DNA from 3 places in the Ornithinimicrobium carbonis genome. Region 1 is predicted to be linked to each of the others. Evidence: riboswitches for the same ligand, from Rfam matches in the RefSeq annotation. Region 1 holds a riboswitch; each other region holds the start of a gene.
What was found. A riboswitch is a leader RNA that binds a small molecule or an ion and turns the genes downstream of it on or off. The one in region 1 is predicted to bind thiamine pyrophosphate.
Positions count from the first base shown of each region.

Region 2: linked by a shared signal. The riboswitch ahead of ACWHYA_RS06390 (thiamine ABC transporter substrate-binding protein) and the one ahead of ACWHYA_RS12985 (YkoF family thiamine/hydroxymethylpyrimidine-binding protein) in region 1 are both predicted to bind thiamine pyrophosphate.
Region 3: linked by a shared signal. The riboswitch ahead of ACWHYA_RS06450 (ABC transporter permease) and the one ahead of ACWHYA_RS12985 (YkoF family thiamine/hydroxymethylpyrimidine-binding protein) in region 1 are both predicted to bind thiamine pyrophosphate.

Region 1 is NZ_OZ348993.1:2,829,975-2,840,299, forward strand. It holds gene ACWHYA_RS12950 (acyl-CoA thioester hydrolase/BAAT C-terminal domain-containing protein) at 118-915, opposite strand; gene ACWHYA_RS12955 (GNAT family N-acetyltransferase) at 991-1,500, opposite strand; gene ACWHYA_RS12960 (class I SAM-dependent methyltransferase) at 1,638-2,363, shown strand; gene ACWHYA_RS12965 (cytidine deaminase family protein) at 2,398-2,784, opposite strand; gene ACWHYA_RS12970 (DUF6290 family protein) at 2,845-3,087, opposite strand; gene ACWHYA_RS12975 (hypothetical protein) at 3,071-3,394, opposite strand; gene ACWHYA_RS12980 (hypothetical protein) at 3,462-3,710, opposite strand; TPP riboswitch at 3,839-3,948, shown strand; gene ACWHYA_RS12985 (YkoF family thiamine/hydroxymethylpyrimidine-binding protein) at 4,002-4,691, shown strand; gene ACWHYA_RS12990 (ECF transporter S component) at 4,695-5,342, shown strand; gene ACWHYA_RS12995 (ABC transporter ATP-binding protein) at 5,339-7,090, shown strand; gene ACWHYA_RS13000 (energy-coupling factor transporter transmembrane component T family protein) at 7,087-7,902, shown strand; gene ACWHYA_RS13005 (NtaA/DmoA family FMN-dependent monooxygenase) at 7,899-9,221, shown strand; gene ACWHYA_RS13010 (Hsp20/alpha crystallin family protein) at 9,576-10,046, shown strand; partial or broken gene ACWHYA_RS13015 (ATP-dependent Clp protease ATP-binding subunit) at 10,104-10,325, shown strand, end outside.
Region 2 is NZ_OZ348993.1:1,430,854-1,441,178, forward strand. It holds gene ACWHYA_RS06370 (polysaccharide biosynthesis tyrosine autokinase) at 1-699, opposite strand, end outside; gene ACWHYA_RS06375 (ATP-grasp domain-containing protein) at 771-2,030, shown strand; gene ACWHYA_RS06380 (sugar transferase) at 2,307-3,842, shown strand; gene ACWHYA_RS06385 (DUF4235 domain-containing protein) at 3,898-4,182, opposite strand; TPP riboswitch at 4,220-4,325, shown strand; gene ACWHYA_RS06390 (thiamine ABC transporter substrate-binding protein) at 4,326-5,531, shown strand; gene ACWHYA_RS06395 (glycosyltransferase) at 5,689-6,912, opposite strand; gene ACWHYA_RS06400 (hypothetical protein) at 6,969-7,205, opposite strand; gene ACWHYA_RS06405 (hypothetical protein) at 7,417-7,632, shown strand; gene ACWHYA_RS06410 (polysaccharide biosynthesis tyrosine autokinase) at 7,662-9,128, opposite strand; gene ACWHYA_RS06415 (oligosaccharide flippase family protein) at 9,203-10,325, shown strand, end outside.
Region 3 is NZ_OZ348993.1:1,445,709-1,456,033, forward strand. It holds gene ACWHYA_RS06435 (glycosyltransferase) at 1-227, shown strand, start outside; gene ACWHYA_RS06440 (hypothetical protein) at 1,274-1,516, opposite strand; gene ACWHYA_RS06445 (sugar transferase) at 1,522-2,148, opposite strand; TPP riboswitch at 2,544-2,650, shown strand; gene ACWHYA_RS06450 (ABC transporter permease) at 2,641-4,386, shown strand; gene ACWHYA_RS06455 (ABC transporter ATP-binding protein) at 4,400-5,389, shown strand; gene ACWHYA_RS06460 (RDD family protein) at 5,451-6,134, opposite strand; gene ACWHYA_RS06465 (N-acetylmuramoyl-L-alanine amidase) at 6,360-7,973, shown strand; gene ACWHYA_RS06470 (S8 family serine peptidase) at 8,405-10,325, opposite strand, start outside.

The sequences.
Region 1 (10,325 bases):
CCAATCCGCTGGGAGCGGCTGGGCCTGTCCATCAGGACCGCGACACCCAGCAGTCCCTAGCGCACCGCACGCCAGCGTGCTCAAGGCGGCATCTCCGGATGCATTTTCGTCGACACTTCAGTGGAGCCGGAGAATTGTCAAGAGGTGGGGCCAGGCCAGTCGGCCGAGCGCCGAATCGGCCTCGGTGGTGCCTCCGCGGGCCATAGCTCGCCCGCCGTCAGGTGCACGTTCCCCGGGGAGAACAGTGCGGTGTCCGGCCTCAGGCACGTGCACATGGGCGGTGTCGAGACCGTGGGACGCGCGCCGGCTACTGATGGCGCGCGCGAAGTCGACGGAGGGCCAGACCTGGTCATCGCCGCCGCTGATCAGGAGCAACTCGGGGATGTTCTCGACGCGGATGGTCGCCTGTTCGAGCACTTCCGCGGATACCGCACTCAGGGACGCCCGGTACACAGGCAGGTAGCTGGGCGGCCCCTGGTCAAGTTCGGGAGTGGATGGTCGTTGGATGGGGACGAAGGGCAGGCAGCGTCCCTGCCAGCTCCAGTGGGAGGTCCACCGTTGTTGGTTCTCGTCATAGCCAGCCCAGATCACGTGCGAGGGGGCGAAGGCGGCCACGGCGCGTACGCGCGGGTCGAGGGATGCGGTGGTCAGGGCTGCCTCGGCCCCGAAGGAGACCCCGACGATCGCGAGCGAGTCAGCTTCCTTCGCGAGGTGGTCCAGCGCCGAGGTGAAGGTCTCGATGGGGACCTCCCATGGCCCGGAGGGTTGACCAGGTCCGCCGAACCACTGCAGAGGGAGCGCGAGCGCCCCATGCTCTGCCAGCAGCATGGCCCGCTGGGTGTCGACCCGGCCGCTCGACCCGGCCAGGACGAGTACACCCGTGCCGGTCGGGTGCGCTGGCCGGAAGATCTCCACGCCCGTCACCGTAGCCGCGCTTCACTCCCCGCAGGGCAACCATGCCGATGTCATCGCGGCAGTTGAGTGCGTCGCTCACCTGACCATGCGCACCTCAACGAGATCGTGCAGCCTGGTTTCAATCTTCTCGGTTCCATCGAGATCGAATCCATGCTTGCGGTAGAACGCGATGGCTCTGGCGTTCTGCTGAGCGACCCACAGTTGGGCAGGTTGCTCGCGCAGGGAGCCCTCCAGGAGTGCGGTCGCGACGCCGGTGCCGTACCAGTCGGAGAGAACGTACAGGGAGTACAGCTCCTGGTCCCGTGCGAGGTTCTCGTCCTGGGCGGGTCCGGCGAAGCTGAACCCAATCACGTGACCGTCGGCCACTGCTGCGCGGACAGTTTGATTTGCACCTAGGGTGCTCAGAAGTGCCGCCCAGGAATTGCGACGGCGTTCCAGTGCGGTGTCGTCGTAGAAGGACTCGGGCAGCACCATTCCGTAGGCGTCACGCCAACCTTGCACGTGAACGTGGGCCAGGCCATCGACGTGCTCCATGGCCGGCGTGACGACCTCGAAGCGGGGCGGAGGCGTCCGCATGAGTTCCATCCTTGCATCCCGCTCCAACCAAGGCACGACGCGGCACCGTCGCACGACGCGCCCGCAGCGGCAAGTGAGTGAGTGCAGAATGCGGTTGCCCCTCCTCGCCTTGCACACTGGCATCTTCCACTCGCGAAAGGAACTGCGTGACCTACGACGATCCACGCCTGGCAGTGCTGTACGACCTCGACAATCCCGCTGGCCCCGACCACGACTTCTTCCGACGGTTCGCGGAGAACCTCGGCGCCGAGCACATTGTCGATCTCGGCTGCGGCACTGGCCTGCTCACCGTGACCTTGGCCGAACCGGGTCGGACCGTGACGGGTATCGACCCCGCGGCAGCGATGCTCGAGCGGGCGGCTGCCCGGCCCGGGGGTGAAGCTGTGAACTGGGTACTGGGCACGGGGGACGCGATCGCGCCTGACACGGCCGACCTGGTCATCATGAGCGGGAATGTCGCCATGCACATCATCGGCGACGACTGGCACACAACGCTGGCCGCGATCGCGCGCGGTCTGAGGCCCGATGGGCGCCTGGTGTTCGAAGCACGCAATCCTGCAGTGCGCGCCTGGGAGACCTGGAACGACCCGGTCGCCGAGCGAGAGACACCCGTTGGGTTGCTCCGGGAGTCCCTCACCACGCAACCACCGGACGAGGATGGCGTCGTTGTCATGTGCTGCCACAACGAGTTCGTCGATACTGGTGATGCCCTCGACGTGGCGCAGCCACTCCAGTTCCGCAGCCGCGAGCAGATCGAGGCCGACCTGCTCGCCGCCGGTCTCGTCACCGTCAATGTGTGGCGCGATTGGGCACAGACGCCGTTCGGCGGCGCCGAAGCCCTGATGGTATTCGAGGCAGCGCGCCCTGACTAAGCGCGGCGGGGTGACCAGCTGCAGTAGCGCGTGTTCAGTCCACGGGCCAGCGGTAGGGCATCAGGTCGCCGAGACGCACGACCTCTGTCTGGTTGACCAGCACCTCCGCGTCGAAGTTGTGCGGTGACAGTTGAAGGATGAACTCGCGGCACCGACCGCACGGTGCGAGTACCTTGTGGTCGGCGCCGACAGCAACCATGCGAACGACGACGTTCTGGCCGTGTGTAAGCATGGCGGCCGCGGCGGCGTGCTCGGCACAGAAGCCAAGTGATGATGCCGTATCGACGCAAACTCCCACGAACACCTCTCCCTGCACGGTCTCAAGAGCAGCGCCGACCGTTCCACACGATGCTGACGGTGATAGTTGGCGTGGCGCCACCACATCGGTCGCTCGTTCCCGAAGATCATCGAAGTGCGCCATGTGACCACCCTCGCACGCAGGCTGCACGACAGGATCGACCAGCGGCAGATTAGTGCGTTTTCAGGCGCTCTCTTGGTCTAGCCGTTCGAGGATCCAGGAACGCACCAGCGTAGACGCAGGTAGGTGCTTGGCCTCGGCCACGCTTTGGACCCGCGCCTGCTCGTCGGCGCTCAGCCGTACGGAGTACACCTGCGACCGGTTCGGGCGTTTGCCCTCGGTTCCTGCCGGGTAGGGGTCGTCCTTGGTCCGCTCGGACTCCTCGCGCAACCCGGAGATCAGCTGGGGGTCAACAGTCTTGGCCATCGTCGAGTCCTTCCTGATAGATCTGCAGGTCGGCCCCGGTGGCCGGCCAGGCATTCACTCCGTGCAGCTCGCCGTCGAGATCGCGGTAGGCGATGAGAACCAGGACGCGGCCGGCAGAGGGTGAGCGGCCGATGAACCTGGAGGCGCCCATGCGTGACTTGGGATCCGGCTCCAACGCCACCATGTCGGCGTCGGCCAGGAGCTCGCGGGTCCAGTCGGGGTCGATGTCCAAGGCGTCGGCGTAGCGACTGGAACGGGAGCTGATGTAGTCCATCGACTCGACGTCCCAGTGAAGCTCTGCACTCACTACCTCAGTATGTCACTGAACGACGATGTAGTACAGAGTTTCAGTGGGGCGGCCCACTGCCGATCGTTCAGGAGGTCAATGACGTTGACGCGACCCGCGGCAGATGAGTGCATACGGCGGCGCTGCCCGAAGTCCTGATCCTCAGCTCCGCCGCTGCAATACTGCGGCATGCCACTCGCTCCTCCCGGTCCGCGGCGTCGTACTCGGCCAGGATCGCCGCCTTGAACTCGGCGGTGAACGAGCGCCGCTTGGGACGGTCAGCACGAGGAGCCATGGCCCCATCATCGGCGCCGACGTCAGCAACCGTCATCGTCATCTCAAAGTGTCCATTTCTCGCCCCGTGCGAGGTCAGTAGCAGATCAGCGGTGGTGTCTCACCTCATCCTGACGCACAGGGCTTGACGAACGCCGTGTGGACAACCGAACGCCGCCTGACTAGTCTTGTCACCGACCCCCGGGGAGCGCTGGGAAGAGCGCTGAGAGTGCGGAAAGTCCGCAGACCCGTACACCTGATCCGGTTCGTACCGGCGTAGGGAGCAGGGCACTCGCCGTCGTCGGACGATGGCGGGTCTCGTCGAGGTACCCTCGGGCCCGAGAGAGGGACCGTGATGAGCACGTCGACCACCCGGCCGAGCCGGCCGGCCACGACCACCGCTGGAACCACCGCAGGCGCCACCCCGGCCGAGCTCGGGATCGGCTTGCGGTTCAGCATCCATCCCCACACCGACGACTTCGTCGACGTCATCCTGGGCGCGCTCGCCGACGTCGCGGCGGCAGGCCTGACCAAGGGCCTGGTTAGTGAGACCGACGAGGTCAGCACCTACGTCGGCGCCAAGGACTGGCCCGCCGAGCAGCGCCTGGCCGCCTACCTGTCCGCGGTCATCGCGGCGGCCTACCGCCGCTCCGGCGGCGGGCACGTCGTCGCCCACGCGCTTTTCTCGCGTGGCTGCCCGGGCGAGGTCGCCTGCGACCTGTCGGTGACCGGCCTGCCCAGCCCGGCGCCCGTCGAGCTGGAGCCGACCGGCATCCGGGCCGCGGCCCAGTGGTCGCTGTACCCGCTGCTCGACGGCGGCAGCGACGCGGGGGACCACATGGCGCACATCGAGTCCGCCATCGCCGCCGCCCACGATCGCGGGACGGCGGCGTTGCCGAACCACTACGCCACCAAGCTCACCGGTGACGTGTCCGAGGTGCTGGCCACCGCCGTCGACGCGTGGGCTCAGGTCGGGGCCCACGTCCCGCACGCCGTCACCCACCTGACGATCTCGGTCGGCTCGCCGAGCCAGGCAGAGGGCTGAGCGATGACCAGCACCGACAAGACCGGCGACGGCAGCGTCGGCGCCGGCGCGCCGCGCACCGGCCGGACGCCGAGCGCCCGCCAGGGCTGGGCCATGAAGGACCTCGTCCTCATGGTCGTGCTGGGCGTCGTCTTCGGCTTCGTCTACTGGGCGCTCGTCCAGGCGTGGAACGGCCTGGCCGTGCTCATGGGCCCGGCTGGCGACCTGGCGCAGCACGTCCTGCTCGGCGGGTGGCTGATCGTCGCGCCGATCGCCATCGCGATCATCCGGCGCCCGTTCGCCGGCATCATCGCCGAGGTCATCGCCTCCGTCATCGAGGTCGTCTTCCTCGGCTCCCCCGTGGGGCCGCTGCTGATCCTCGCCGCCGCGATCCAGGGCGCGGGCAGCGAGCTGCCGTTCGCGCTCACCCGGTACCGCCGCTTCGGCTGGGGCGTCTTCGCCCTGTCCGGGCTGCTCGGCGCCTTCCTGGTGTTCTTCTACTCGGCCTTCCGCTCCGGCTGGTACGGGCAGGACATCTTCCCGTTGCGTCTGATCATGCAGTGCGTCTCCGGCGTGGTCCTCGGCGGCCTGCTCGCCAAGGTGGTGGTCGACGCGCTGGCGCGCACCGGCGTCGTCGACAACTTCGCCATCGGCCGCGCCGCGCACCGATGACGACGCCGCCCGGGCCGCCCGTCGTCACGCTCGACGGCGTCAGCGTCCGGTTCCCGCGCCGCGCCACCCCGGTGCTGCGGGACGTCTCCCTGCGCCTGGCGCCGGGCGAGCAGGTGGTGATCCTCGGCGCGTCCGGGTCCGGGAAGTCGACGGTGCTGCACACGATCACCGGCGTCGTCCCGCACACGGTCCACGCCGAGCTGGACGGCGAGGTCACCGTCGCCGGGACGACGACGGCGGCGACCACCGTGGTCGAGCGGTCCCGGTACCTCGGCGTGGTGGCGCAGGACCCCTCCTCGGCGGTGTGCCTGCCGGACGTGGAGCAGGAGCTTGCCCTGCCGCTGGAGAACCACGCGGCCGACCGCTCGACGATCGACCGCCGCATCGGCGATGCCCTCGCCGCGGTCGGCGCCGGCCACCTGCGGCGGCGGGCGACGGCCGCGCTCTCGGGCGGGGAGTCGCAACGGGTGGCGCTCGCGGCCGCCCTGGTGACCGAGCCGGACGTGCTCCTTCTCGACGAGCCCACCTCCATGCTCGACCCCGACGGCGTGGCCGCGGTCCGCGGTGCCCTCGTCCAAGCGGTGCAGCGCTACGGCCCCGCGGTGGTGCTGGTCGAGCACCGGCTCGACGAGTGGGCGGGGGCCGACGGGGCGGCCGGGCTGCCCGCCCGGGCGCTCGTGCTCGACGAGTCCGGGACCGTGCTGGCCGACGGCCCCACCGCCGTCGTCCTGCGCGACCAGGCTGCACGGCTGCACGCAGCCGGCTGCTGGCTGCCGCTGGACGCCGAGCTGCGGGCGCTCACCGGGGCCGACGGCGGCCTCAGCAACCGCGAGAACGTCGCGTTCCTGGACTCGCTGGCCGCCGACTCACGAGAGCAGGCTGCGGAGGCAGACGAGCCGGTGCTGGCCGCGCGCGGCCTTGCCGTCACCCGGTCGACGGGCCGACGGCGCCGCCGGGACCCAGAACCGCCGCCGCTGCTCACCGGCATCGACCTCACGGTCCGGGCCGGCGAGGTGGTCGCCGTGCTCGGCGCGAACGGCGTCGGGAAGTCGACACTCCTGCTGACCCTGGCCGGGCTCCTGCGGCCGCGGACCGGCACGGTGACCGGGCCGCGCCCCGGCCTGGTGTTCCAGAACGCCGAGCACCAGCTCGTCGCAAGCACGGTCCGGGCCGAGATCGCTCACGGCCTGGCCGCGGACAGGAGCGAGCCGATCGTCGACCGGCAGCTCGAGCGACACCGCCTCACCCATCTCGCCGACCAGAACCCGTTCCGGCTATCCGGCGGGGAGAAGCGCCGCGTCAGCCTGGCCGCGATGCTCGCCCACGACCGGCCGGTCCTCCTCGCGGACGAGCCCACCCTCGGCCTCGACCGCCGCGACGCGATCGCCACCGCCGAGACGCTCCGCGACGTCGCCGACGCCGGTGGCGCCGTCGTGCTGGTGAGCCACGACCTGCGCCTGGTGGCCTCCCTCGCCACGCGTGTCGTCGTGCTGGGCGAGGGCGGCGTCCTCGCCGACGGCCCGACCGCCGACGTGCTGCGCGACGGCGAGACCCTCGCCCGCGCGGGCCTGCGGCTCCCAGCCCTGGTCTCCTGGCTCCTCGAGCACCACCGCGACCACCTGCGCACGGTGCTGCGCCGGCTGGACGACGCCGTCGGACGCCGAGAGCAGCGAGTTGCGCCAGAAGCAGGCGCCCAAGCACCTGCTTCTGGCGCGGGAGCCTGCTCTCGGCAGGAGGTGGCCGGATGAGCACCCTGACCGCGCCGGCGGTCGCCGACTCGCCCCTCGCCCACCGCAACCCCACCGTGAAGCTGGCGCTGCTCCTCGCGATCTCGGTCGTCGCCGTATTCCTGCTGGACCCGGTGACGCCCGCCGTCCTCTACCTGCTCGCGCTGGTCGGCGTCGCCGCCACAGTGCGCGCCCCGGCCCGCACCCTGGCGCTCGCGCACGTGCCGTTCGTGCTCTTCGCGCTCGGCGTGCTGATCGTCAACACCCTGGCCCGGCCCGGGGAGGTGCTGTGGCAGGGCGGTCCGCTGCGCGTGACGGTCGAGGGCCTCGAGATCGGCGGGGCGCTCGCCGCCCGGACGCTGCTCATCGGCATCCTCGCCATCGGCTTCCTGCTCTCCACCGACGGCGTCGCCCTGATGACCAGCCTCCACCAGAACGCCCGCCTCGGCCCGCGGATCACCTACGCCGTGCTCGCCGGCTACCGCATGCTGCAGGAGATGCCGCGCGAGTGGGCGACGATCCGGGCAGCCCATACGGTCCGCGCCCCGCTGCGCCCCGACGCGACCGACGGCGCGGTTGCGCCGCGCGGACCCCACCACCTCGCCGGGGTGATCTTCACCCTGCTGGTGGTCTCGGTCCGCAAGGGCGAGCGCATGGCGCAGGCGCTCGAGTCCCGGGGCCTGGGCCTGACCCCGCGCACCACCTGGCGGCCGGTCCGGGTCACCGCGGCCGACTGGCTCATGTTCGCCGGCGTGAGCGCCGTCGTCGCCCTGGTGGTCTCGGCCAGTGCGTGGCTCGGTCACCTGGAGGGCCCCGGTGCGCTCTTCGCGTGAGATCCCGCTCGTCGCGATGGTCAACCCGCCGACGAGCCAGTACTCCGAGAAACTGGCGTCATCCGCTGGCGCGTACCGACTGGTTCGACGCGCGCTTCTACGCCGACCTCGGCCGCACCCTCGAGCGCGGCGGCTTCGCCATGATGTTCATGCCCGACGCGCTGGCGATCCCCGAGGACGGCACCGGCAGCTACGCCACCACGGTCCGCACCGGCGGCAAGGGGACGATCTACCTCGACCCGGTCGTGGTCGCCTCCGTCGTCGCCGCCTCCACCTCCCACCTGGGGATCGGCGCGACCATGTCGACGACCTTCCTCCCGCCCTACGCCATCGCGCGGACCATGCTCAGCCTCGACCACCTCTCCGGCGGCCGCACGGCCTGGAACATCGTCACCTCCACCACCGACGCCGAGGCGCGGAACATGGGGATGGCGGCGATCCCGGGCAAGGCCGAGCGCTACGACCACGCCGACGACGTCGTCCGCACCGTCCTCGACCTGTGGGCGACCTGGTCGCCGGACGCGCTCCGGCTCGACGGCGACGCCCGCGTCTTCGCCGACCCCGCCCTCGTCTCGCGCGTGCCCGACCGGGGCGGCCGTCAGCTCAGCCGGGGACCCATCACCCTGCCCCGCCGCCCGCAGGGCCGACCGGTCCTCATGCAGGCCGGCGCCTCCGAGCGCGGCCGGACCTTCGCCGCACGCTGGGCCGAGCTGGTCTTCGTCGTCGCCGACAGCCCCGACACGATGCGGTCCCTCCGCGCCGACCTGCGCGAGCGGGCGCGCGCGGCGGGCCGTGACCCGGACGCGATGCTCGTCCTGCCCGCCGTCCAGCCGGTCGTCGCCGCCACGGACGACGGCGCGCGCAACCGGCTCGCGGAGCTGGAGTCCTTCCTCGACGAGACCGAGGTCCTGACCATCCTCGCCCGGCTCCTCCACGCCGACCCGGCCACGGTGGACCCGGACGGGGACGCCGTCGCCCTGATCGAGGCGCACCGGGGCGCGACGGGCAGCGACGGCTTCGAGGAGATGCTCATCCGGGCGTCCCGGGCCGAGGACCTGACGGTCCGGGGGCTCGCGTTCCGGCAGGCGATGAGCCAGCTCAAGCCACAGCCCACCGGCTCACCCGCCACCGTCGCCGATTACCTCTGCGACCTGGTGGACTCGTGTGCGGCGGACGGGTTCGCCATCATGCCGGCCCTGTACCCATCCTCGGTCGAGGACTTCGTCGACGGCGTCAGCCCGGAGCTACGCCGGCGCGGCCGGCTGCCGACGACGCCGACGGCCGGGACGTTGCGGGACCGGCTCGGCCTGCCCGCGTGACGACGACGGACGTCGCCGGCCACGGCCGCGACCACCACCCGACGGCCTCCTCAGGCAAATACACCGTGGCGCTGTCAAGCTGGCGGTGCAGCACGCTGACGAACCCCGGTACTCCGGCGCCTGATGAGTGGTCCGGAGCGCCGACGTTCCGTAGGGATCCTTGAACGGAACACGTCTATAAGCGCTGAACCGCGAAGCTCGAGGTTCGGTCTGAAGGGCCGGAGGGGCCACCGGCTACTTACACCACTCAGTGGGGCGTCACCCGGCGAGCTCCGGTCGAGATGCGCGCTGCGGGGCAGTCGTGGTGCCCCGGATGTCCGGCCGGGACTGTCCTGGCACCAGCACAGAGAGGTGATGAGCGCGATGACCGTTCTCGATCCGTTCCGTGAGGTCGAGCGCCTGCTCGGCTCGGCGTTGCGTCAGAGCCCGTCCGCTGCGCTGATCCCGCTGGACCTGTACCGCTCCGGAGAGGAGTTCGTGGTCAAGATCGACCTGCCCGGCGTGGACCCCGGCTCGATCGACATCGACGTCGAGGACCGCACGCTGACGGTGCGCGCCGAGCGGCGCCCGCAGCAGGAGGGCGAGGCCCAGTGGCTGGTGCGGGAGCGCCCCGCGGGGACGTTCGCTCGCCAGCTCACGCTGGGTCAGGGCTTGGCGGTGGACCGCATCCAGGCCAACTACGCCGACGGTGTCCTGACGTTGACCATCCCGCTGGCGGAGGAGTCCAAGCCCCACAAGATCCAGGTCACCGCCTCCGGCGGGCAGAAGAGCATCGAGCAGGGCGGCCAGCAGGGTTCTGATGAGGGGTCCGGCCAGGCACAGTGACGTCGTCGCGGGCGCCGGCGCCAAGCGGCGGCGCTCGTGGCCGGTTCGGAGGTAGCCATGACCAGTGGGTTCGGGTTCGACTCCCCCTTCGATGACCTGATCAACCAGTTCTTCGGCGGACGGGACCCCTTCAGCTTGCTCGGCGCCCGCCAGACCACGGCGCCGTCGATGCAGCGGGTGGACCTGTCGCGGTCCTTGTCGGCGGAGGCGCGCGCTTTGATCTCGCGAGCAGCGGCGCAGGCGGCGCAGTGGGGCAACGGCGACGTCGACGCCGAGCAT
Region 2 (10,325 bases), 1.4 Mb from region 1:
GATGACCAAGGGGTGCGCAGGGGCGTCCTTGTCGAAGGAGATCGCGCCGATCGTCGGCTCCTCAGTGACCCGGGCGATGTCGGATTCCCCACGGACGCGGCGATCCAGCAGATCGCGCAGCACGGCGAGTACTAGCCCAAGCAGGGTTCCCAGCACCGTGGCGAGGGCGAGGTTAAGTAGCGGATCGGGCTTGGCGGGGGACTCCGGCGCGATGGCGGGCCGCACGACCGTTGCCTTGACCGGGCTCTGGGCGTCGTCCGAAACCCGTTCCAGCTCCTGCACCGTCTCAGTGAGATGGCCGGCGACACTATTGGCGATCTGCGCGGCCTGCTCCGGGTCGCGATCAATCACGGCGAGGTCGATGAGCACCGTATTCAGTGGCACCGTCGCTGTCACCTGCTCCGCCAGCGAACTGGCCGATAAGTCAAGACCCAAGTCGTCGATCACCGGTCCCAGCACAGCGGGCGTGGTGACAATGTCGGCATACGTCGCGACCTGCCGCTGGGTGAACGAACTGCCCTGCACGAGGTCTGAAACATTGTCTCCAGCGGCCGTCGAGATAAAGAGCTCGGCCTCCGCACGATACTCCCGCGGCGCCAGCGCCGTGAGCAGCGCGGCGACCGCGATCGTCGCGAGCAGCACGGCGACGACGAGCCGCCAGCTGCGCCGGACGATGCGCAGATAGTCAGACAGTTCCATTCACGATCCTGGGCTCGGTGGGACGATCGGCCAAACGACGCCCAACCTACCGGACCGGGTAGCGTTCCCCCATGGCGAACGACGTGCGCACCCACCTCATCGGTCTGCTGCTCGGCGCGGAGGAGGACTGGCCCCGCGCCTTCGAGACCATCCTCGGCATGGTCGGCCCGCTCAAGGCGGGCGGCCAGACGCACACGATCTCGAGCGAACGGGTGCGCATCCACCCCTTTGACCTCACCGACCCGGTGCGCCATGGCCTGGTCATCGACCGCCTCGCGTACTGGTACTACCACCCCCGAGAGTGGCTCAAGAAGGCGTCGCTGATGAACGACACCTATCTGCTCAACAGCCCGTTCACCTTCCAGGCCATGGAGAAGCACAGCGCCTACGTCGCGATGCTGCGGCTGGGCATGAAGATCCCCCAGACCGTCCTGGTGCCCTACAAGAACCCCGTCGACAACGTGCGTTGGGCCTACACCTCCTCGCGCTACAACGACCCGTTCGACCTGGAGAAGATCGCCGAGGAGGTCGGATACCCGCTCTACATGAAGCCCTTCGACGGGGGTGGCTGGCGTGGCGTGTCGCGGGTCGACAACGTGGACGACCTGCACCGGTCCTACGACGAGTCCGACAAGATGCTCATGCACCTGCAGGCCACCGTCGACTACGACCACTTCGCCCGGGCGCTGTCCATCGGGCCGGAGACCATGGTGATGGACTTCCGCCCCGGCGAACCCATGCACAGCAGGTATGCCGTCACCCACGACTTCCTCTCCCCGCAGGCCGGGTGGGAGACCGAGACGGTGAGCAAGGTGGTCAACGCCTTCTTCGGCTGGGAGTTCAACAGCTGCGAGATGCTCGTCAAGGGCGACGAGGTCCACCCGATCGACTACGCCAACGCCTGCCCCGACGTCGCCCTGACCTCGCTGCACTACTACTTCCCATGGGCGATCACCGCGCTCGTCCGCTGGTCGACCTACTGCATGGTGACCGGCCGCCGGTCCTTCATCGGGGTGCGTTCGCCTCGGGCCTACTTCGACATCGCTGACGACCCGGACCGCAGCTACGCGGAGAAGATGCAGGCCTACCGCGAGTTGGCGGACGATGAGTTCGAGACCGACCGCTACTGGGAGTGGTGCGAGCGGAACCTGCCTTACCTACCGGCGCGGGTGCTGGAGTGGGTCAGCTCGGACGACTTCGACCGGCTGCTGGTCGAGACGGTCAAAGCAACCTACCCGGAGCACGAGCACGAGCAGTTCGTCGCGCACTTTCGCGGGCTGACGGGGATGTGGGTGACCGATCAGACTGGCCTCGGCCCGCGGGAGGGGTGAAGCGTCTCAGGGCGGAGGGGATGTACGGGCGGTGTAGGGACCGATGGGGCCGGGACACCGACAACGCGATGGCCCCAAGCCGCCCCCACCGCCAGCCACAGCCCACATGGGGGCGGCATCACCCTGAGGCCTAGTGATGAGGATGCCGCAGTTGGACCCAATGGCTACCGGCTGGTTAACTATCCCAGGTATTGCACGGGTAAAGGGCTGGCGGTCCGGTGAGACCGCCGTGGGGCGGCCTGGTCGGGTAGATGGGAACTTTTCTTGATTTCTTCGGTGGAGATCCCGCGTGAGCCGCAGGGGGCTCGCGACGGTCTCGGCGTCGGGTCCGCCCCGACGCCGCTCTTCGTCGTCCCCGACGGACTGCAGGGTGGGCGACGGAGGGGGCTGCCCCAGGCCCGCAGGTACCTGACGGGTTACCTGTCGGTGGTGCGGGTGGCCGACCTGCTCGTGGTGGCGGTGGCCGTCGTGGCGGCGCAGCTGTTCAGGTTCGGGACCGACGGGCGCGAGCTGCAGAGCGCGCTCGGGGCGGTGAGCTACACGACCGTCTCGCTGGCGCTGATGGCCGGGTGGATGGCCTCGTTGCACCTGCAGAACTCCTACGACGGGCGCCTGGTGGGGCACGGCGTGCAGGAGTACAAGCAGGTGTTCCAGGCCTCGACCTGGCTGTTCGCGATCGTGGCGATCGTCGCGCTGGCGCTGAAGGCGGACTTCGCCCGGGGGTATGTCGTGCTGGCCTTCCCGCTGGGGACGGTGCTGCTGCTGGTGGCCCGCTGGAGTGCGCGCCGATGGTTGGTGCGCCGGCGCCGGGAGGGTGCGCTCTCGGACCGGGTGCTTCTTGTGGGGGACCGGGACCACGTGGCCAGCCTGGTGGTGGCGCTGGGGCGGGCGCCGGACGCGGGCTACCAGGTGCTGGGGGCCTGTGTGGACGGTGCCAGCGAGGGCCGGGTCGCCGGGGTCCCGGTCCTGGGGCCGGAGTCCGACGTGCTGGTCAAGGCGCTGGAGATGGACGTGGACGTGGTGGCGGTGTCCTCCTCCGCGGGGCTGGGCCAGGAGGGGTTGCGCCGGCTGGGGTGGGCGTTGGAGGGGACCGACATCGACCTGGTCGTCGCGCCGGGGATCATGGACGTGGCCGGGCCGCGGGTGCTGACCCGTCCGGTGCAGGGTCTGCCGCTGATCCACGTGGAGTCGCCGCGGTTCGCCGGTCCGCAGCTGGTGGCCAAGAACGTGGTGGACCGGATGGCGGCGGTGGCGGTGCTGGTGGTCATGGCTCCGGTGATGGGGCTGGTGGCGCTGGCGGTGCGGGGCGAGGACGGCGGTCCGGTGCTCTTCCGGCAGGAGCGGGTGGGCCGTGACGGACGCACGTTCGCGATGCTGAAGTTCCGCAGCATGGTGGTGCAGGCCGAGGAGATGCTGCCCACGCTGCGGGCGGTGGACCAGGGGGCCGGGCCGATGTTCAAGGTGCCCGAGGACCCGCGGGTGACGCGGGTGGGAGCCTTCATCCGGCGCCACTCCCTGGACGAGCTGCCCCAGCTGATCAACGTGCTGCGCGGCGACATGAGCCTGGTCGGGCCGCGCCCGCCGCTGCCGCGGGAGGTCGCCGCCTACGAGGCGGCCACCCATCGTCGACTCCTGGTCAAGCCGGGCATGACCGGCCTGTGGCAGATCAGCGGGCGCAGCAACCTCTCCTGGCAGGAGTCGGTCCGCCTCGACCTCTACTACGTCGAGAACTGGACCCCGGTGCTGGACCTGATGATCCTGTGGCGCACCGTCCAGGTCGTGCTCAAGCCCGACGAGAACAGCGCTTACTGAACGCTTGGGCGGGGCTTTGGGTCACCGCCGGGACCTCTCCTAGGCGGTCTATCCGCTACTTGTTGGTCTCGTCCGCCAGCTGCTTGGGGCTCTTGCGCTGGCCCTTGGCGACCACCCTGGTGGTCTCGCGGTTGGCCAGCATCCGGACCATCCCGACGACCGCACCGGACAGCACCGCGAAGGCGATGGCCTCCTTGATGTCGATGTCCGGGTCCTCCGGGTTGCTGGGGGAGTCCTTGCCGGTGACGAACTTCCACGTGCCGTCCGTCATCTTGCGGGCGACGACGCTGGCGCCGATCGCGGCGGCGGTGGTGGCGAGCTTTGCGACGAGGTTACCCATGAGAGCGATCCTGCCACAGCGGTGCTAGCGTGGATAACGGAAACGACAGGGGAGCGCCCTGAGCGCTGAGAGTGCGGCACCCGCCGCAGACCCTCGAACCTGCACCGGTTAGCACCGGCGAAGGAAGTCGACAAGGAGACTCGATGATGCCCATCCACCGGTCCACCCTCCGCGCCCTGGCTCTGAGCGCCACCGCCGGCCTGGTCCTGAGCTCGTGCACCCTGCTGGGGGGTGACGAGGAGCCGAGCCCAGCACCGGCGCCCGCGCCGACCCAGGACCCGGCAGACGAGGGGACGGCCACGGGCGGCTCGGGGCTCGACGGTGACAATGCGACCGCGTCCTCCGGCAACGACGCGGACCGCAGCACCGGGACCGCGGCGGCCCCCACCACCGACGAGGTCGTGCTCGTCACCCACTCCTCCTTTACCGTCCCCGAGGAGCTGGTCGCCGCGTTCGAAACCGAGACCGGTTGGGACCTGACCATCCAGTCCTCCGGCGACGCCGGCGAGCTGACGAACAGGTTGGTCCTCACCTCGGGCAGCCCCATCGGGGACGTCGTCTTCGGGATCGACAACACGTATGCCAGCCGCGCGGTCGACGAGGGGGTGCTCGCGGCATACACCCCCTCGGACCTGCCCGAGTCGGCGGAGGAGCACGCGCTGGAGGGGGGCGCGGCATACCTGACCCCGGTCGACTTCGGTGACGTGTGCGTGAACGTGGACGACGTGTGGTTCGCAAACAACGGCATCGCCCCGCCGGAGACGCTGACCGACCTGACGGAGCCGGAGTATGAGGACCTGTTCGTCACGCCGGGGGCGAGCACGTCCTCGCCGGGGCTGGCGTTCCTGTTGGCCACGGTCGGGGAGTTCGGGCCGGGGCAGTGGCAGGGCTACTGGGAGGACCTGATGGCCAACGGGGCCAAGGTCACCAGCGGGTGGACCGACGCCTACACGGTGGACTTCACCGCCGGCGGGGGTGGTGGTGACCGGCCGATCGTGCTGTCCTACGCCAGCTCGCCGCCGTTCACCATCCCCGAGGGTGGGTTCCAGCCGACGACGCGGGCGCTTATGGAGACCTGCTTCCGGCAGGTGGAGTACGCCGGGGTGCTGGAGGGGGCGCAGAACCCTGAGGGTGCGCAGGCGGTCGTGGACTGGCTGGTGAGTCCGCAGGTGCAGGCTTCGATCCCGGACAACATGTTCATGTTCCCGGTGGACGAGGAGGTGGCGCTGCCCGAGCTGTGGGCGCAGTGGGCGGCCGTGGCCGAGGACCCGATCGTGGTGCACCCCGACCAGATCGAGGAGGAGCGGGAGACCTGGCTGCGGGAGTGGGCGGACATCGCGACTGGGTGAGTGTCGCGGCTCCGTGATTTGGCGGGCCGAGGTGGCTAGCGCCGCCGGTCGCGGCGGGGCTTCGAGAAGGGGCTCCCCCCTCCTGCGCTACGTCTCGACCGCGGGTGCGACGGCATACCCCGTCCGGAGTCGGGCGACCAAGGTCACGGAAAGGGCTTTACTCATTCCGATGCCATCCCGCCGATTGAAGGGCCGCCACGAGCCCCCGAGCGCCCGCTCGCCACGTGTAGGCCCCAGAACGTTGCCTACTCGAAACACTTAGTCGTTCGCGCAGATCGCGATCATGCCACAAGTGTTGAATGGCTTCTGCAAGAGCGGGAGGGTCGTCGGGATCGATCAGCACGCCGCTCTCGAGGGCCTCAACCAGGCTTGACTGGCCCCTCACCCGTGTTGCCACGACCGGCGTTCCCAGCGCTGCAGCCTCGAGAACCTTGTAGGGGGACACCCCGCGTTCAGAAGCTGGGCCGGCTTTTCGCACAGCCAAAGACATGGCCGCACCTCCAGTCCAAGCTAATGCTCGTTCAGCGCTCACCCGTCCTACGTAGTGAACGCGAGAGTCTCTAGCCGCGGCAGCCACGACCAGTGGCTCGTCCGCCCCATCGCCCACGAAGACGATTGGCAGGTCGTCAGGCCAATGCTCGGAATCGAGAGCCGCTAGAATCGTGTCGATTCCCTGCCAAGTGGCGAACTTCCCCACAAACACGACGAAACCATTATGCCGAAGGCCCATCTGTGCCAACTCCTCCGTGGAGATGGGTGACACTGCAGCGACGCTATCGCCGTTGAACCCATTTTCGAGAACGAACCCACGCGGGGTCGTCAGTCCCAGATCATGATTGATCCAATCCAAGATCCCAGCGCTCGGTGCGACAAGGGACGTAGACATGGCGATCGTCGGCTTGATGAATAACGTTTCTATTGGCAGTCTAGCCGTGAACGGGTAAGCCGCGTGCATATCGGCAGTGTTCCCCTGGACCATCAGTACGACAGAACCTCCGCGCAGCTTTTGGAGCGCGACCGGCAGAAGGCTGGCAGGGTGCATACGACCCAGTAGGAGCCGCTCTCGGCCGCCCGCCCGGACGGCCCTCACCTGCATAAGCGCTAGGCGTTTGACTCTCGCGATCCATCCGGGCCTGGAAGCTCCGGTCTGCGCGACGACGTGTGCAACGGGCACTGCCGCCTCATCGAGCCGTTGAAGAGTTCCCTCCAGATGTTGCCCTGCGGCCGTTCCAGGCTCGGCCGACTCAAACCAGACCAACACAACGTCCTTCACGAGACGTCCTCTCTGCTGATCGCTGTCGTCCACCGGAACCCAACCACGGTTTGCGGCAAAGCCATGTAAGTGTTGTAGCCAGACCTGGTTGCGGGAGTGGGCGGACATCGCGACGGGGTGAGGTGGTGCGGCCCCGTGGGTCGTGGGCTGTCGGGCCGTCGCGGCTAGCGCCTGCGGTCGCGGCTGGGCTTCGAGAAGGGGTTCCCCCGCCCGCGCTGCTGCTCGACCGCGGGTGCGACGGCATACTCCGTCAGCTGTTCCTCGGTGCGGCTGACCACGGTGACGGTCCCGCCTCCGTCGGCGCAGCGACGGCGCGCGTACCCCTGGGCGCGCAGCTTGTCGCCGTGGAAGAGGCGTTGGCCGGTGTCGTCGAGCACCTCCCAGCTGCCTCGGTCGTTCATCTTCACCACTAGACGTGTCACGGTCGTCTCCCCAGAGCGTGGACTGAGGGCATATTTTTTCACACTTGTGTCGCAGGGAGGTCGGGCGGCGACGGGGGTGGGGAGCGCCGGACCTTGCGGGTTCCTCCTGGTGCCCGTGGTGACGGTGGCCCGCCGGGAGATAGTCTGCGCGGGTCAAGCTCACGGTCTTCTCGGGGAGGCTCAGGGTCGCGTGCCCACCATCACTGTCGTCGCCGTCGTCATCGTCCTCGTCCTGCTGGTCGTCGCCGTCCTGGCCCTCTCCGCCCGGCACGCACGCGACGTGATCCGCGGGGCCGGGACGTGGCTGGACCCCCGGAGCGAGATCGAGGACCCCGGCGACGACGACCGGCGGTCGCGCGGCGCGAGGGGTGAGGGGCGGGACGGCGAGGACGGGCGCTGCGCGTAGGGGGGCGACGGCGGTCCGAGACACCCGGGTCAGGGCGCCTGGTCGCCCACCGTCTCGACGGTGCGCCGGGGGCGGTTCCACCACCGTGCCTCGCGTCCTGGGGCGGCGCGCTCGCGCCGACCGTGCCGGGGCGGATCGGTCGCTGCTGAGGGTCCGTACTCGTGGTAGTAGCCGTAGGTGCTGGCCCCGCTGGACGGGAGGCGGTTGAGCAGCACGCCCAGCACCTTGGCGTCCACGCTGTTGAGGGTGGCCAGGCTCTGGGCCAGCTGGTGCCGGCGCACGATGCCCGACCCCACCACCACGATCGTGCCGTCGACGACCTTGGACAGCACCGCGGCGTCGGTCACGGGCAGGAGCGGAGGAGCGTCGACGACGACGTACTCGAAGCGGGACCGCAGGTCGTCCATGAGAGCACGCATCGCCGGCCCGCCGAGCAGCTCGCTGGGGTTCGGCGGGATCGCGCCCGCGCCCAGCGCCGTCAGGTGGTCGCCGTAGGGCTGCAGGACGTCGTCGAGCGAGGCCTGCCCGATCAGGACCGACGTCAGGCCGGCGGTGCCGTCCAGGCTCATGTACTCCAGCAGCTTGGGACGGCGCAGGTCGGCCTCGACCACGCACACGGACGCGCCCGACGCCGCAAGCGTCAGCGCGAGGTTGGCCGCGGTGGTCGACTTGCCCTCACCGGGCAGGGACGAGGTGAACAGCAGCGCCCGGGGCTGCTCGGCCGCGTCGATGAACTGCAGATTGGTGCGGACGGCGCGGAACGCCTCGGCCCGGGGGCTGTAGTCGCCGTCCTGCACCATGAGCGGGTTGCGCGGCGCGTTGCGGTCGAAGGTGATCCCGCCGATGACGGGCCGGTCGCTGACCCGCTGGACGTCGCTCGCCCCGGTGATCCGGGTGTCCAGCATCTCCCGCAGGACGGCCGCGGCCACCCCGAGCATGAGGCCGAGGCTCAGACCGAGGGCGAGGTTGCGGGAGGGGTTGGGCGAGACCGGGACGGTGGCGGCCCTGGCCGGCCGGATGAGCGAGGCTTTCACCGGGCTGACACCTTCGCCGTCGGACTGCTCCAGGTCGGCCACCGTGCGGGTGAACTGCTCGGCGACGGCGTTGGCGATCTCGGCCTCGCGCTCTCCGTCCTCCCCGGTGACGCTGATGTTGATGAGCACCGTGTCATTGGGAACCGACGTGCTGATCCGGCCTGCCAGGGCCTCCGGTGACACGTCCAGATCCAGCTGCCTCACCACCGGCTCGAGCACCACCGGGGCCGTGACCATGTCGGCGTAGGTGGTCACCTGCCGGAAGGTGAACGAGCTCCCCTGCGCAAGGTCGGCCACGCTGCTCTGGGCGGGGCTGGTGGAGATGAACAGCTGGGCCGTCGCCCGGTAGACCGGGGTGGTCAGGTTGGTCGCGGTCACGGCCCCGCCCACGCACAGCACGAAGACCAGGGCCATCCAGCGCCACCGCCGGCGCAGCACGCGCAGATAGTCGTGCAGCTCCATGACCGACCTCCCGAGTCCTGCTCGTCGTATCCGGAGCGTAGTCCAGGGGGTCGTGATCCGGCATGATGACGCACGTGCCCCCCCACCGGCTCGACCGCGGGTTCGCCCGCAACGTCGGGGCCCTGCTGATCGGCCAGGTCCTGCGGGTGCCGATCACGGCCGTCTACTTCGTGGTGGCGACGCGGGCGCTGGGGGTGGAGTCCTTCGGCCGGCTCACGGCGGTCGCCGCCCTCATCATGATCGCGGCGCCGTTCTCCGCCCTGGGCTCGGGCGCGCTCATCGTCAAGTACGGCGCGACCGACCCGGGCACCACCCGGCACTGGCTGGGCGCCGGTCTGACGATGAGCCTGCTGGGCTCGGTGCTGGTCGGTGCGCTGCTCCTCCTGCTGTCCCCGTTCCTGGTCCCGGTCGGGACGGGCCTGGCCGTCGTGGCCGGGCTGCTCCTCGCCGAGTTCGTCTTCGCCCGGGCCGCGGACCTGTCCTCCTCGGTATTCGTGGCGCGGGAGGAGATGCACGTCACCGCCTTCTGCCAGGTCCTCGTGCCCGCCCTGCGGCTCCTCACCGCCGTGGCCCTGGTCCTCTCGCCCACTCCGGTCGGCCTGGGGACGTGGGTCCTCGCGCTCGTGGTCAGCTCGGCGGTCTCCGGCGTGGTCTGCCTGGTCCTCGCGGTGCGGGCGGTCGGCCGGCCGGTCCTGGGGCTGGCGCCGTTCCGGGGACGTTGGCGGGAGGCGGCGCTCTTCAGCGTGGGGATCGGCATCCAGGCGGCGCACAACGACGTCGACAAGGTGATGCTTGGCCGTATCGACGGTCCGGTCGGGGCGGGCCTCTACGGCGCGGCCTACCGCGTCGTGGACACGGCCTGGCTGCCGGTGCGGGCGACGCTGGGGGCGGCCTGGCCCCGCATCTTCCGGCACGCGAGGGGCGGACCGGTCGAGATGCTGCCCTTCGTCAGGGCCGTCGCCGGGCCGGCGCTGCTCTACAGCACGGTGGTCGTGGCGGCCATGGTCGGCGGCGCGGCCCTCCTGGTCCCGCTCCTGGGGGAGTCCTACGCCGAATCTGTGCCGCTCCTGCGTGTCCTGGCCGTCGTCGTGCTGCTGCGCTGCCTGCACTACCTGCCGGCGGACGTGCTCACCGGGATCGGGTGGCAGGGGGTGCGCACGACCATCCAGGTGGTGGTCCTGGCGGGCAACGTGCTGC
Region 3 (10,325 bases), 1.4 Mb from region 1:
GGGCCCGGGCGCGGCGCTACGGCGTCGACCGCTTCCGGACCGCCTACGAGGGCCTGGTCGCCGCGGTCGAGACCGAGCAGGCTCAGCATGGCGACGACCCACACCAGGCTCATCGCCTGCGGCGTGTACATCGGGGTCAGGGTCAACGAGGCCAGAGTCACGACCGCACTGATCACGATCAGCGGAACGACGTTGCGCGCGCCCCGGCGGTGCAGGAGGAGCGGTGAGAGCAGGGCCAGCACGTAGGTCCCGACCAGCAGCACCCCTCCCTGCAGGTAGTACGCCACGAACTGGTTGTCGATGAAGCTGATGAACTGGACCTGTGGAGGTCCGAGGGTGCCCAGGCTGAACCGGGGGTCCAGGGGGGAGTAGCTCAGCGCCAGCTGCCACGCCTCGACCCGGCCCAGGAGGTTCTCGTCCGCGTCGACGCCCTCGGTGACGACGGAGAGCGCCGTGGTCAGCCGGGCGACGAGCGTGCTCGCGAGCACCATCTGGAACAGCCCCATGGCCCAGGCGACGACGAGGAGCGGGAGCCCGAGCACGGCGGCTCGCAGGACGTGCCTGCTGGCCTGGGTCGAGTCGCGCAGGGCCTGGGCGCCCCAGAGCAGGAGCAGGACCGTCAGACAGGCCAGTCCCGTGCGCGACTGGCTGCCGACGATGCCCAGGACCGCTACGGCGACACCGCTCCACCGCCGCCAGCCGCTCAGGTAGAAGTAGGACAGGACCAGGGCCACGGCCGACCACAGCGCGAACGCGTTGGCGTTGATGAAGAGCCCCGTGGAGCGCCCGTAGATGACGTAGGCCTCCGACAGCGAGCGCTGCGTGGCGGCGTCCCACTCCTGCAGGGGCGTCCACAGCGCGTCCGGCACGATGCCCACCCGGAAGAGGGTCTGCCCCAGCCCGTAGCCCCCCTGGACCAGGATCGCCGCGTGCACGAACGGCAGCAGCCGGGCTCCGGCCGCGGCCGTCAGGGCGAGGACGGCGAGCGGGACGAGCACCACTATCCAGAAGTAGAGCGAGGTCATCCCGTAGGTGCCGAGAAGGACCCCGAGCAGGGGCAGGACCAGCAGCAGCACGAAGAGCGGTCCGACGCTGACGACCCAGCCGCCGCGGATGGTGGGCCGGGGCGAGCCGGCCTGGATCCAGGCGAGGAAGGCGGCGGCGACGAACGCGATCTCCAGCACCGGCACCCCCGGGAACCCGGGGACCCGACCCGGGTGCACCCGCTCCCCGAGGGTGAGGTAGGCGACGAACAGGGTCATCGCGACGGTCGTCACGGTGCGGGCTCCCGCAGCCGGTGCAGTCCGTCCGCGTCCGCGAGCACGCGCCCGTGCTGCTCCCACCCGCCCCCGGCACCGGCTGCGCGCGCCTGCTCGGCCAGCGGCTCGCGGACGCCCGGCTCCAGCAGGCTGCGGACCGCCCGGGCCAGCAGGTCGACCTCCGGGGGCCAGTCAGGCTGCTCCGGGGCGGTGCTCTCCAACCAGAGGACGGCCGTGCGCGGGATCTGGTCGGGCACCGGCGTCACATCCCCTTGAATCGGACCACCTCGACGACGGTGGCCAGCAGGATCCGCACGTCCGTCAGGCAGGTGGCCCGGCGGACGTAGTCGAGGTCGTAGTCGAGCTTCTGGTGCCAGTCTGCCACCGAGGTGGTGTAGCAGTGCCGGACCTGGGCCAGGCCGGTCAGCCCGGGCCGGACGCTGTGCCGCTGGGGGAAGGAGGAGAACTCCGCGGTAAGGAGCCCGACCAGCTCGGGACGTTCCGGACGGGGACCGACCAGCGACATGTCCCCGCGCAGGATGTTGATCGCCTGGGGCATCTCGTCGAGGTGGCTGGCCCGCAGGAGCCGGCCGAGGCGGGTGACCCGCGGGTCCCCGCAGTAGGTCCAGCGGGGCAGACCGTCCTCCTCCGCGCACGGAACCATCGAGCGCAGCTTGTAGATGGAGAAGGGTCGACCGTCCAGGCCGACCCGGACCTGGGTGTGGAAGACGGGACCACGGCTGTCCAGCTTGAGCAGCAGGGCCATCAGGGGCAGCGTCAGCGCGAGGACCACGAGCAGGACCAGACCCCCCGAGACGTCCAGGAGCCGCTTGGTCCGGGAGGCCACCAGCGGGTGTCGGGTGTCGACGGTCGCCGGAACGAACCTCACCCGTGACGGGACGCGCAGCGTCGTGCCTGCATGTCCGAACTGTTGAACGGCCGAACGTATCGTCGGCGTCGCCATGATCTGCAGCCCCCGAGACTGTCTGTCAGGCCGGCCGTGAGGCCCCTGGTCGGTCAGGCCATGGAGGATCCGGTGGATCGGCCCAGGCGCGTAACCCGTCTCCTGCTCGGCGTGGACTCCCCGACACGCACAGCCTCATCTGTCCCCACTCCTTCATCGTCACGGGACGATCGATGACGGTTGAGCGTATCGCTTTGAGTCCGCTCTGGATAGAGATTTTGTGAGATTGGTCTCCTCTGTCTTTACCTCCCTTTGACCTGCGCTTTAGGAGCGCGAGGTCCACGCGCGCCCCTCTCCACCCCGTCGCGTACGCTCGAACCCGTACACGACAGGGGAGCGCCCCGGCGCTGAGAGTGCGGCCCGCAGCCGCAGACCCTCCGAACCTGATCCGGTCAGCACCGGCGAAGGAAGTCGACCATGACTCCGCCCACCACCGCACCGGCGCGCCGGTCGCCGTTCCCGACCCCGCCCGGCCCCGCGCCCGGGGGCAGGACCGCGCGGCGGGGGCGGACGGCATACCCCTCCGGGCCGGGCCTGGTGCTCGGACTGGCGGCGCTGCTCCCGCTGGCCTTCCTCGCCGTCTTCTTCCTGCTGCCCGTCGGCGGGATGCTGGCGCGCGGGTTCCTGCCCGAGGGGCGGCTGGACCTCTCCGGGGTGCCCGACGTGCTCGGGCGGGCGCGCACCCTGCGGGTGCTGTGGTTCACGCTGTGGAGCTCGGCGGCCGGCACTGTGGGGACGCTGCTGCTGGGGCTGCCGACGGCGTACGTGCTCTACCGCCTGCGCTTCCCCGGCCGCGGCCTGCTGCGGGCGGTCGTCATCATGCCGTTCGTGCTGCCGACGGTGGTCGTCGGCGTGATGTTCCGCTCGCTGCTCTCCAGCGGCGGGCCGCTGGGGTTCCTCGGCGTCGACGGCACGTGGGTGCCGATCCTGCTGGCGTTCGTCTTCTTCAACCTGGCCGTCGTCGTGCGTACCGTCGGGGGGATGTGGGAGGGGCTGGACCGGCGGGCGGAGGAGTCCGCCGCCACCCTCGGGGCCACCCCCTGGCAGGTATGGCGCACCGTCACCCTCCCCGCGCTCGCGCCCGCCGTCGTCTCGGCGGCCACGCTCGTCTTCCTCTTCTGCTCGACCGCGTTCGGGGTGGTGCTGACGCTGGGCGGGCTGCGCTACGGGACGATCGAGACCGAGATCTACCTGCTGACCACGCAGTTCCTCGACCTGCAGGGGGCGGCGGTGCTGTCGGTGCTGCAGCTGGTGGCCGTCGTGGCGATGCTGACGCTGGCGGCACGGACCCGGCGGCGCACCGAGGGGGCGCTGAAGCGGGTGGGTGCCAAGGCGGCGGCGCGCGGGCCGCGCGCGGACGACATACCCGCGCTGGTGGTGACCGGACTGGCGGTGGCGCTCGTGCTCGTGCCCGTCGGCACGCTCGTGGTGCGCTCGCTGCGGCGGGGCGGGGGGTGGACGCTGGAGAACTACCGGATGCTGACCGACCCGGCCTCGACGCCGGTGCTGCGGGTCAGCGTGGTCGACGCGGTGGAGAACTCGCTGCGCACCGCCGTCGACGCGACCGTCATCGCCATGACGCTCGGGCTGGTCGTCGCGCTCGTGGTCTCGCGCCGGCCGCGCTCGCCGCGGTGGGCGCGGACGGTGTCGGTGCTGGACGGGGCCTTCATGCTGCCGCTGGGGATCTCGGCGGTGACCGTGGGCTTCGGCTTCCTCATCACCCTCGACCGGCCGCCGCTGGACCTGCGCTCCTCGCCGGTGCTCGTGCCGATCGCGCAGGCGATGGTGGCGCTGCCGCTGGTGGTGCGGACCCTGACGCCGGTGCTGCGCTCGGTCGACCCGCGGCAGCGGGAGGCGGCCGCGGCGCTGGGGGCCGGGCCGTGGCGGGCGGCGTGGACGGCCGAGGCGCCGGTGCTGGCGAGGCCGCTGGCGGCGGCGACCGGGTTCGCGTTCGCGGTGTCGCTGGGGGAGTTCGGGGCGACGGCGTTCCTGGCGCGGCCGGACCGGCCGACGGTGCCGGTGGTGATCTACCAGCTCATCTCGCGACCGGGTGCGGAGAACCTGGGTATGGCGCTCGCCGCGTCGGTCGTGCTGGCGGGGTTGACGGTCGTGGTGATGGCGGTCGTGGAGCGGCTGCGCGTCGGGTCGGTCGGGACGTTCTGACATGGGAGAGGCGATGCTGGAGCTGAGGGACGTGACCGTGCGGTTCGGGGCACTGGCGGCGGTGCGGTCGGTCTCGCTCGACGTGGCGGAGGGGGACGTGCTCGCCGTGCTCGGCCCGTCCGGGTGCGGGAAGTCGACGCTGCTGCGGGCCGTCGCCGGGCTGGAGCCGCTGACCGCCGGGTCGGTCGTCTGGGACGGGCGGGACCTGGCGGGGGTGCCCACGCACGAGCGCGGGTTCGCGCTGATGTTCCAGGACGGGCAGCTGTTCAACCACGCGTCGGTGGGGGAGAACATCGCCTACGCGCTGCGCCTGCGGGGGCTCGGGCGCGGGGCGCGCCGGGCGCGCGTGGAGGAGCTCCTCGAGCTGGTGGGGATGCAGGGGTATGCCGACCGCCGCCCCTCGACCCTGTCCGGGGGTCAGCAGCAGCGGGTGGCGCTGGCCAGGTCGTTGGCCGCAGACCCGGCCCTGCTGCTGCTGGACGAGCCGTTGTCGGCGCTGGACCGGTCGCTGCGGGACCGGTTGGCGGGGGACCTGCGGGAGATCCTGCGGCAGACCGGGACGACGGCGGTGATGGTCACGCACGACCACGACGAGGCGTTCACGGTGGCCGACCGGATGGCGGTGATGCTCGAGGGGGAGATCGCCCAGGAGGGGCCGACCGGTGAGGTGTGGCGCTCGCCGGTGTCGCGGGAGGTCGCGGAGTTCATCGGGTACGAGACGTTCCTGGAGGGGGAGGCAGCGGAGCGTGTCGTGGGTCGGGCCGGAGATGAAATCGTGGCCCTCCGCCCGAGCGCGCTGCGGGTCGAGGACGCCGGCGAGCTCGTCGGGGTCGTGCGGCGGGCGGTCACGGTGTCGGACGCGGTGCACCTGGACGTCGAGGTCGACGGCGTGGGGACCGTCGCGGCGCTCGCCGACGAGCCGGACCACCAGCCGGGGGAGACGGTACGGCTGCGGCTGGACCGGAGAGGGGTCGCGGGTCTGAGCGGGGCGTCACGGGCCTGATGCGGGGCTGACGCGGGGCTTGCAGACCGGAGGCAGGCGTCACCGACCTGCCCGGTGGGCGTCAGGGGCGGAAGATGTCCTTGCCGAACCGGGCACGCGGGTAGCCGGCGACGACCGAGGAGCTGGTCATCAGGTCGTGCAGCCCGCGGTTCTTGCGGTCCCGCAGGGGCCAGAGCACCGCCAGCACGAAGAAGATCCCACCGGTGACCCCGCCGAGCACCCACAGGATCGCCGAGCGCACCAGTCCTACCGGGCCGCCGAGCGTGGTCCCGTCGACGTCCCGGACGACCCGGAGCCCCATGACGGCCTTGCCGGGCGACTGACCCTTGCTGCCGTTGAGCCAGGCGAGGTAGCCGGCGAACCCGATCCAGAGCATGGCCGCGAGACCGCCGAGCGTGTCGGAGAAGTCCGTCAGGGTCCCCAGCACGACCAGGGTGCCCAGGAGGATCCCGGAGTCGACCAGGCCGGCGCCCAGCCGCTCCGCCCAGTCGGCGTAGCGCGACCCTGCCGGTGAGGGGGCGGGGCCGTTCCCCTGATGCGGCTGCACCGGGTGGCCGACGTGCGGCTGGGTGGTCCATCCCGGGTGCGTCTCCGGGACCCCGGCCCCCGGGGGCGACCAGGTGGGGATCGGCGGGGGGCCGGCCGACCACGGCGCGTCGTCCAACGGTCCGACGGGGCGTTCCTTGTCGCGGCCGTCGTCCTGCGGGTGCCGCGGGGCGTTCGGCTCCTGGGGTGGCCAGCTCATGGTGTCCCTCCTGCTCTGGGCGCACGCTGCCGTCGGAGCGAGACAGCGGCGCCCTCCCAGTGTCGGACATGAGGAGCTGGGCAGCGACACCGGGTGGCTCCGTGCTTACGGTGTGAGCAACAGCACCGGGCCGGGCCATAGACGTCCGTCACAGCCTGCGGTTAGGGTCGTGCCCTCGACACCGGTGGGTGTCCGAGCCTCTCGCGACACCCCCCTGGAGCTTTCATGGCAGTACTGTTCAGCCGTCGGTCCGTCGTCCACGTCGCCCTGGTAGCCGTCCTGGCCTCGATGCTGGTCTGGATCCAGCCGTCGGTGGCCGTCATGGCCCCCAGCACGCTGGCCGACCAGAAGCCCGTGCAGGCAGGACCCGTGGAGACCGACTTCCCGATCGACTACGTCGGCGTGCTCTACGACGCCCCTGGGGCGCACGGCCACGACAACGAGCACGGCCACGCCGCCTCGCAGGCCGCCGTCCGCCTCCGCCACGACGGGGTATGGGGTACCTGGATGCCCCTGCAGGAGGACGGCGCCCAGGCCGAGGACCGGTGGACCAGCGCGCTCGTCTCCGCAGCCGGCGCGACGGCATACCAGGTCCGGGGTGTGCCCGCGGCGGCCCTGGACGCGAAGGCAGTTGCCATCAACACCACGGACGGCCCGCTGGAGAAGGTGGGGGAGCGGCCGGGCGGCGCGGCGGACGCTCTGTCGACCGCGGACTGCGTGACGCGGGCCGAGTGGGGTGCGGACGAAAGCTGGCGGACGACGGGGAGGAACAAGCGCTACACGCCGGAGTACCAGGACGTCCAGGCGCTGACCGTGCACCACACCGTGACCGCCAACGACGACCCGGACCCGGCGGGGACAGTCCGCGCGATCTACCGCTGGCACGCCGTGGACAACGGGTGGGGCGACATCGGCTACCAGTACCTGATCGGCGAAAGCGGCGCCGTCTACGAGGGCCGCTGGTCGGGAGGCGACAGTTCGACCTGCGATGACTTCGCCCACGAGCAGGGCACGGACCGCGTCGTGACCGGTGCTCACACGGGTGGGTGGAATTCCGGAAACGTCGGGGTCGCCCTCCTGGGGACGTTCGAGGAGACGCCGACTGTCTCTGCGGCGGATCCGGCCCCTGCGGCTGTCGACGCCCTCGAGGGCCTGCTGGCCGACCTGTCCGTGCGGCACGACCTGAGTCCTGGGGCGGAGATCACGTACCTGAACCCGGTCAGCTTCGAGGAGAAGGTGGTTCAGACCATCGGTGGCCACCGGGACTACAACGCGACCGCCTGCCCGGGAGAGCGGCTCTACGCGCAGCTGCCGGCGATCCGGACGGCGGTGGCGGAGCGGATGGCCGGAGGCCCGGAAGACCCGGCGCCCACCGACCCCACGGACCCGGGCGACCCGACGGACCCGACCGAGCCGACGGACCCGACCGAGCCGACGGAGCCCACAGATCCGACCGAGCCCACGGATCCGACCGATCCGGGACCGACCGACCCGGAACCCGCGACAACCGTGCACGTCGGGGACCTCGACGCGACGACCGTTGACGACAAGAACCAGTGGCGCGCCGATGTCACCGTCACGGTCGTGGACGGCAACGGTGGGCCGGTCGACGGTGCTGAGGTGGTGGGCACCTGGACCACGACCGGTGGGTCCGACTCGTGCACCACGGACGCCGGCGGGACGTGCACGGTCGCCGCGACGACCGGTAAGAAGGACAACGCCCTCACCTTCGTCGTCGAATCCGTGATGGCGACAGGCCTCGACTATGCGCCGGCCGCCAACACCGATCCGGACGGCGACTCCAACGGCACGACCATCACGGTCGTACGGGTGAATTAGCCGCAGGCCTCGGAGCGCGACCGGCTGTGGTCGTCCTGACGACCACGACCGGTCACGCTGATCTCAGCCCCTGGTCCGCGCGGCCTCGAACCCGTCGTCCAGCCCCTGCAGCTCCACCAGGCCGGCCTCCTGGACACCCCGGCGTTCGGGCTGCGCAGCTTGGCCACCGCGCGGGTGACGCGACCGGTGTCCACGCCCTGAACCTCGGCACGGCGCAGGTTGGCCGGGCTGTCCAGGCGTCTCCTCAGTGGCGCATACGTCTGCAGCCGATGAGGACATCTCTGCCAGGGTGTGTCTTCGTCGATGGCGTCAGCGGTGACATGTCCGTTTCGACCCGGGGGCAACCGGACCCACACGGAGGAGGCCCCTCCCGGACGGATCCGGGAGGGGCCTCCTCGTTGGGTCGACGGTCTAATCGTCGGTGGTCATCCTCAGGGGTTGACAGTCACGAGCGTGCTGCCCGCGAGCGTCGTGCCCTCGAGGAAGTTGACCTGACCGAGGTAGCGCTCACCACCAAGCAATCCGTCCCACGAGGCGGTCACCGTCACCGTGGTGCCTTGGGTCACCGTCAGTGATGCAGGCGAGGCTGTGAGGTTGGCTTCATCCTCGTCACCCAGATTCCAGATGTGCACCGGTGCGGTGACCGACGCTTCGTCACTGTAGAGGTCGACGATGGCCGCGTACGTACCGGGCTCAAGGCTCTCCACGGTGATTTCCTCGCCCGAATCGAAGTTGCCACTGGAATCCACCAGCACGAGGCCGCGAGAGGTCAGGCGAGCGAGATAGAGGTCGATGTCTTCGGCTTGCACCTCGTCCGCAAAGGTGGAGAGACGGGTGACCTTCGTGCCCGCGGGCACCTCGAAGAAGTCACCACCATCGACGACTGTTGTGCCGTCCTTGATGACGTCTAGCGGCAGGACCGTTGACGGCAGGAGGCCGTCCACGTCGGTGTTCATCACACCGCTGAAGCCGGTGGTGATGTCCAGCTCGAGAGAACCGGAGGCGCCGGACGCGTAAACCTCACCCGGAGCGGCCACGGCGACCGGACGGACCGCGATGGTGCTTCGGACCGGCTGGACCTTGGTGCTGGACGGCTGCCAGGTAAGAGCGCCGAATGCGTAGGTGTTGAGCGCGGCATCCGTCCGGGTGATGGTCACCTCGAAGGTGGCCTCACCCTTGGCCGGCACCTCGATGGTGCTCGGCTCGACCGTGACCGTCGTGCCTGCCGGCGCCTCCACCTGTGCGGTGTAGGTCATCGGCCCCTGTCCCACGTTGGTGACGGTGCGGGTGATCGTCTGGGAACCCGCGAGGTCTCCGACCGAGATGCTCGGGTAGTTCAGGTCGCTCGGGTCGACCGGGGTCTCCGGACACGGGGCTGCGAGCTGACCGATGCCGCACGCGTAGGCGAGCCAGTCGTTCCACCCGGCGTCGTAGACCAGGCCCGGGTTGTAGGACTCGATCGGCTGCACCTCACCGGCACCGTAGTTCAACGGGGTCGCGACGGACGGTCCGCGCATGATGGGCTCGCCGGCGTCGGTGGTCTGACGAGCAGTCGTCATCATGGCGGACTTGACCGCTGCCGGGCTCCACATGGGGTTCTTCTGCTTGAGCAGCGCACCGAGTCCGGCCACGTGCGGGGCAGACATCGACGTTCCCGACAAGAGGTCGTACTGCGACTCTCCCGTCTCCGGGTTCTCGCCGACGGCTGCCAGGACATCGGCACCAGGGGCTGTAATGTCCGGCTTGAGCAGGTCACCGCCACCGGCCAGTGCAGGGCCGTAGGAGGAGAAGCCCGCCATCGAGGGGGCGTCGACCTGGACCGTGGTGGTCTCCGAGATCGCCCCGGTCCCAGCCTGCCCAGCCGCGTACTCCTTGACCTCGGCGCCGTCCGGCGCCGTCAGGTGGGTGGCGGGCAGGCCATAGATGATGGCGTTCTGGTTGGCAGCACCCCCGGGCAGGTTGACGAGCACCATTCCGGCTCCACCAGAGTTCTTGACCTCCGCAGCCTTGTCGACGAGTGCGTACGCACCGCGGTCGCACACGACCAGCTTGCCAGCCGTCAGTTCGTCGTCGAGGCTCCCCGTGGGACACAGCTCAGGGTCTTCCGCACCAGCGGCCGCCACATCAGCAGCGAGCACAAGGTCGGTGGCGTCGAGGGGACCGCCGTAGCCGACGCCCTCGAACGTACGACCGTCGCCCAGTGTGAGAGTGTTCAACGCACCCCGGTCGTGCGTGCTGGCTGCGACGGTCATGGTCCATGGGGCGTTGTGCGCCACGGACGAGACACCGACGCTGTCACCGCTGTTGCCGGCGGACGTCGAGACGAATACTCCGGCGTCGGCTGCAAAGAGG